DNA from 2 places in the Pseudogracilibacillus sp. SO30301A genome. Region 2 is predicted to be linked to the other one. Evidence: a T-box and tRNA genes for the amino acid it is inferred to sense, from the RefSeq annotation. Region 2 holds a T-box; the other holds one or more tRNA genes.
What was found. A T-box is a leader RNA that pairs with one kind of tRNA and senses whether it is charged. The one in region 2 lies ahead of alaS (alanine--tRNA ligase), so its partner is inferred to be a tRNA-Ala.
Positions count from the first base shown of each region.

Region 1: it encodes a tRNA-Ala, which carries the amino acid that the T-box ahead of alaS (alanine--tRNA ligase) is inferred to sense. The anticodon was not compared.

Region 1 covers NZ_JAXHDD010000008.1:16,564-20,001, reverse strand. Annotated here, with positions in the region: gene SPD89_RS06165 (hypothetical protein) at 113-412, shown strand; gene SPD89_RS06160 (phosphatase PAP2 family protein) at 552-1,154, opposite strand; tRNA gene SPD89_RS06155 (tRNA-Ala) at 1,378-1,450, shown strand; gene SPD89_RS06150 (sulfite exporter TauE/SafE family protein) at 1,648-2,370, opposite strand; gene SPD89_RS06145 (hypothetical protein) at 2,485-2,655, opposite strand; gene SPD89_RS06140 (MFS transporter) at 3,251-3,438, opposite strand, start outside.
Region 2 covers NZ_JAXHDD010000027.1:12,398-15,835, forward strand. Annotated here, with positions in the region: gene recD2 (SF1B family DNA helicase RecD2) at 1-199, shown strand, start outside; gene SPD89_RS13460 (AI-2E family transporter) at 258-1,316, shown strand; T-box leader at 1,375-1,582, shown strand; gene alaS (alanine--tRNA ligase) at 2,047-3,438, shown strand, end outside.

The DNA of each region.
Region 1 (3,438 bases), on a different contig from region 2:
AGCTCGCTTATTTTACTAGGGTTTGGATGTATTGGTTTCACGCTCGCATGGATCTCTTATCCTAAATTTTCAAGGCGAGCAAAAAGCTAGTAAATAAGATTGGGGAAATACCATGAAAATAAATGTCGATAGCGACGATCAATATGAAGGTACATCGATTACGATTCAGACGAATGAATGGACAGACGTACAAATAATGTCATTTATTAAAAAGGATACGCAGGAACGATTGTTTGGAATTGAAGGAGATCAAACTATTTTATTACAACCGGATAAGATCGACTTTATTTATGCTGAAGACCGGAAAGTATACGCTGCGATAGATAATCGGCGTTTAGAAATAAGAATGAAGTTATTCATCGCTTTACCAATTGGCATTGGTTTGGCTTTACCCTTTATTATAAAAAATTAGAATCATCCTTAAATGATTCCTTGCAAAAGAAATGAGTGAAAACGAAAGCTTTCCGCAAATCAATGGAGAAAGCCTTCGTTTCACTGCGAGTAAAGAAAGTTTTATTTTTTCCTATCTACAAAAAAGACGTAACTTTTTTTTAACTAAACATTAGGGAATTAGCTCTTTTTGGTTTGTGAAAAAAATATAAAATTAAGAAAAACCAAAAAATTGATACTAAGATTGCACCTGCAATATCTGTAACAAAATGTGCGTCTAGCATGATTCTACTTAATGCAACAGCAAAAATTAATAATACAAAAACAAAATAGTATCCCATTTTAATCCCTGTATTGTTAATATATTTATACGTTAAGTAAATTAAAAATAAAAACAATATCGTTGCGCGCATCGTATGACCACTCGGAAAACTGTATGACTGAATTTCCAGATTCAGGTTAAATACTTCGATATAGCTCACTTCATCCCCTGGTCTTGCTCTTTGTATGAGAAGTTTAAGGAATAAGTTAAGGAATACTCCTCCAACGGATAATGTAAAAAAGAAAAATAGAATTCGCCAGCTTCGTTTAATTAACAAAACGATTCCAATGATTACTGTTATTAATAAAACCATTTCACTAGAGCCGATAAATGAAGCATATTTCATTACTCCTGCTATAAATGCCGTTTTATTTTGATCCGCCCAATAAGCGACAGTTTCATCAATTATAATGCCTGTCGTTCCTGTTGTTATCATTGCCATAATCATAAAAAGAAACAAAAAGATAGCCGAAATAATTAAAAAAGACTTCTTTTTCTTACGAATTTTAACCCACCACACTTTCTATAAATAGCAAAACGTCACTCATTATTTTACAAGAATCGACTTAGATATACAATCTTTCAATTAAAATGTAATCAAAATTTAACTCAATTTGTTGAAAAAAAATAGAAACATTATATAATAAGTATTAGTTAAATCTTTTGGGGCATTAGCTCAGTTGGGAGAGTGCTTGCATGGCATGCAAGAGGTCATCGGTTCAAGCCCGATATGCTCCATCAAAAGGAACGCTTATACATTAAGGTGTATAAGCGTTTTTGTTTAAAGATTATTAGCAGGTTGTTTTGTAATCCAATTTTAATTATCAGCTGTAAATAACAGTGAAAATAGCGCCGAAAAGTTTCCAAGGTATTTTAGATTAACTCCATTTTCACATACAATTGCACCCGTTTAGCCCAATATTTTTTATATAAATCTAAAAAAAGCCAGTTACTAATAAATATATCCCTGTAAATATCAAAATTACATACGTAATAAGTCGAAATGTTTTTTGACTGATCCATTTAAACAAGAACTGTCCGAACATAATTCCAGCAAACAGAGGTGGTATAGCTAAAAAAGAGGATATCCATGTCTCTTTACTGGTACCACCAAAAGATATTTGCATCATCAAGCTAGCAAAATAAACAAATAGATAATAAGCCAACGTTGTACTACGGAGGGTCGTTTGATCTATTCTTGCTCCAGAGAAATATAATAACAAAGGCGGTCCGGGTACACCAATACTTGTTGTTAATAACCCCGATATTCCGCCCGTTACAAAATCTCTATTCTTCGTTCTATCTATCGTTAATCTTAAAATAAGAAGTACCGTTAAAAAAAGAATAAGAGCACCAACAGTCATTTTAAGTAGTCGAATATCTAAAAACAGATAAATAAAAATACCAAAAAATAATCCTATGATACTTCCTTTAATCAATCTAATTAGCAATAACTTGTCTACTTCTTTTCTAATTTTAAAAATCATAAAAGCAGAAAGACAAATTGAGAGTATAATATTAACCTGGATCGCTGTATGAGCAGGGTAAATTAACAACAAAAAAGGAGTACCGATAATAGAGAAACCATAACCAGTACTTGTCTGTAACAACGAAGCCACGAGTACAATTATAATAAGTACAATCAAATTTTCCCCCATACAATGTCACCAACTCTACTCCAAATATCAAATAATCAACATATATTCCCTTCTTCAATTCGACCCTATTGTACTTCAACTACGTTTTGATTATATAGCTCGTTTAGCGAATTATTAGACCCCCAACATATTTTGAAATAATGAAATAGTGATAACTAATGTTGATAAAGTGCCTAAGGATGTTAAAACAATGATTTTTCGATTATTTTGCTCTTTTGAAGGCTTTATTAGTTCGTAAATCGCTGCAATCCATATGAATGCAGAAGCAATAGTAGTCATAACCATATCCATACACCCTCTTTGCTATATTTTTGTAACTTACCAATAAGAATAGACGCAAATCGTTATTCCTTTATAGTAGCAATAGGTAAGCCTTTGAGATTATCTCCAGCTTTTCCCCTGCTCCGCACCGAACGTGCCAGTTTCCAAGCATTCGGCGCTCCATCTATCGATGTATACTAGATTATAAGTTCTTCGTTACTTTTTGACGTGAAATTAAACTACCTTCTCAAGCTCACATTCCATTCGGTATTGTGCTTCGAACCTTATGCACTGTCATGCATAAAGCACGCAGGAGTATCAATGGGATAGTTTTCGAAAACTTGGTTTCGTCATTCCCATCCTTCGTTGTAAAGTTAAAGTTTATTTAGTAACTTCCCGTGTTTCACGCTGAAAATGTTTATCACAGAACTTGTCGCGCGCGCCCTATTATTGAGAACCATGACAAAGCCTTATTGCATAAAAGCCCCATTAGTAAACTGCTAACTATCCTTTCACTCTCCCACCGTTTTGATTCGACACTAATAACGGTAGGGTATTTTAAGAGGATTGGCAAGCTTTTCTTTTTGTGCAACCTTCTAATATTTTGGTTACAATACTCTTAACTTTTATCTTGCACAAACAATTTATCATCTGTTTCAACTGTTTTCTCTTGATTATTAGTAATGGAAATAGAAGAAAAAGGCTTAAACAATACTAAACTAAAAATAATAATAAACCCTACTAATCCATAAATAAAAATTGTCAATCTGATCCCCATTTGTACTGTGAATATTCCGGAAAGCGCGT
Region 2 (3,438 bases):
AAGTAAGCAATCTTTAATAATGTGTGGCGAAATAAATGCATTTATCCAAGGTATTGAAACATTAGATACCAATAAACGCTACACAACATTGAAAGAGCAATTGCAGCAAAAATTGGCCGGTTTTTCTGAAAGTGAACAAGAAAAAACACTGTCAGATACAGAAGAAACTGATAGTTTATCTCCTTATGATTTTATGTAATTGCTGTATATAACCTCCCTCGTTACAAACAATAAAGAAGTACGAGGGAGGAAGGGCAATGAATTTGAAGAAAATAATCTACATTTGCGTTTCCATCATATTGATTGTTTTGGTAATTTATCTTCTAATAAAACTCTATCCTGTTTATAAAACTCTTTTTGTTGTTATAGGTAAAATTTTAACACCATTTATTATCGCTGCATTTATAAGTTATTTACTACATCCTGTTGTCTTAAAATTAAATCAATTTAATATTAGTAAAGGATTTGCTGTTATTATTATTTATTTACTTTTCTTTTCATTAATGACCATCCTTTTTTATAAAAGCTTTCCTGTTTTCGTGCAGCAATTACAAGATTTAAGTGAGCAGCTTCCGGATTCAATGATTTTATATGAAAATATTATTTATTCGATTTATGATTCGACCTCTTTTTTGCCAGAAATCGTTCATGATAAAATGGATGAACTAATTTCCCGAATCGAATTATCTGTTGAAAAACAAATAGAAAATATATTAGATCGTGCAGCAAATCTGTTTGATTTTATCATTACGATAACGATTATTCCTGTCCTTGTGTTTTATTTTTTGAAAGATTTTACTCAAATGAAAAATTCCCTGTATAATTTTGTACAGGAAAAACATTACCAAAGATTTGAGACGATTTTAAAAGCAATGGATGAAAGTTTAGGAGGGTATATCCGAGGGCAATTAATCATTTCTTCGGCAATAATGTTCGTCACATATGTAATTTATCATACGTTTCAATTGAAATATGCGCTGGTTCTTGCGGTGATTATGGGATTAATGAATGTGATTCCATATTTTGGTCCGATAATCGGTACCGTCCCTGCAGTTGCAGTTGCGATGACATCTTCTTGGAAGCTTGTTATCGTAGTTCTTGTCACTACTTTAATCGTTCAAACATTGGAAAACAGTTTTTTATCACCTTATATAATGGGAAAAAGTGTCCAAATTCACCCTGTTTTCATTATTTTAACATTACTAATAGGAGCAGAAATTGGTGGAATCATTGGAATGATTGTCGCAGTACCTTTAATAACAATGGGAAAAGCGATAATTGTACAAATTTATATAAATAAACAACATTGCAATTGACATTTGTGCACCAGTTTCTTATACTAGTTTTTAACTTACATATGATTCTTTAAATAATAATAAAATGTTGAAGGTAAAGAGTACATGATCTCTCATGTTAAAGAGAGGAATTTAATTTGCTGAAATAAATTCCAACATGATATTATGGAAAGCTAGACTGGAGTGCGGCTAATCCCCGTCGGTATCAAACCGTTAACATGATCAAGCGATGAATTGTTTTTAATTCATAATTAGGGTGGTACCGCGAATGTAATCTCGTCCCTGCATATGCAGAGAGGAGTTTTTTTATTGTTTAGCTTACTATTATAAACAACACTCATTAGTTGAGGGTAATTTAGCGTTTCCATAAACTGCGACGTAAAAGTCTATATGAACAACTCCGTATCTCAGGAAAAGGCATATAATGCGAAACGACTCCTCATGTTCTGAATCGACTCGACATCTTGGAAAATGACTCGACATGTTTGCAATCGACTCGACGTCTTGGAAAACGACTCGACATGTTCGCAATCGACTCGACGTCTTGGAAAACGACTCGACATGTTCGCAATCGACTCGACATCTTGGAAAATGACTCGACATGTTTGCAATCGACTCGACATCTTGGAGATCGAGTCATTCTTTTCTAGTGGTGATTAAATAGTAACGTCGCAGTTTACTTCAACTGTTTAAGTGTTCTTTTTTATATTTTAGTTTAAAGAAATGATATTGAAAATGGAGGTATAATAATATGAAGAAATTATCTTCATCAGAAGTTAGACAATTATTTTTACAATTTTTTAAAGAAAAAGGACATCAGATTGAAAAAAGTGTTTCACTTGTTCCAAAGGATGATCCAAGTTTATTATGGATCAATAGTGGAGTTGCAACATTAAAAAAATATTTCGATGGTTCAATTACCCCTGAAAATCCAAAAATTGCTAATGTACAAAAGGCAATACGGACTAACGATATTGAAAATGTTGGTTTTACAGCAAGACACCATACATTTTTTGAAATGTTAGGTAATTTTTCGATCGGTGATTATTTTAAAAAAGAAGCCATTATTTGGGCGTGGGAATTTTTAACAAGCGATAAATGGATTGGTTTCGATGGGGAATTATTATCTGTAACTGTTCACCCTGAAGATGATGAGGCGTATAATATTTGGGTAAATGAAATAAAATTACCTGAATCGCAGATCATTCGCTTAGAGGAAAATTTTTGGGATATTGGAGAAGGGCCATGTGGCCCTAACTCCGAAATATTTTTTGATCGGGGAGAAAGTTATGGGAATGATCCAAATGACCCTGAACTGTACCCTGGGGGAGAAAATGAACGTTATTTAGAAGTTTGGAATCTTGTATTTTCACAATTTAATCATAATCCAGATGACACATATACACCACTTCCTAACAAAAATATTGATACCGGAATGGGACTAGAACGGTTAGTGTCCATTTTACAAAATGCTAAAACTAACTTTGATACAGACCTGTTTATTCCAATCATCAAAAAAACGGAAGAGTTTACCTCAGTAAAATATGGTGAAAATGAAGAACTAGATACTGCTTTTAAAATCATTGCAGATCATATTCGTACCGTAACTTTTGCGGTTGGCGATCATGCACTTCCTTCAAATGAAGGAAGAGGATATATTTTACGTCGATTAATTAGACGTGCGGTTCGTTATGCAAAAAATTTAGGGATAGAAAAACCATTTATGTATAAACTAGTCCCCACGGTCGGACGAATAATGAATTCTTATTATCCAGAAGTGGCAGAACAACAGGAATATATTGCAAATATTATTCAAATTGAAGAAGAAAGATTCAATGAAACGCTTCACGAGGGGATTGAACGTTTACATGAAATCATTGAAAAAGAAAAATCTCAGGGTAAACAAGTCATTCCTGGTGAAGAAGTTTTTAAACTTTATGACACATACGGATTTCCAAAAGAGCTTACAGAAGAATATGTAGAGGAATATGGCTTTACAATTGATAACGAGGGCTTTGATCAACAGATGGAGAAACAACGGACAAGAGCAAGAGAAGCGAGAGACCAAACAGCTTCTATGCATGTTCAAGATGATTTATTAACACAAATTAAAGCAGAAAGCACCTTTATCGGTTATGACAAA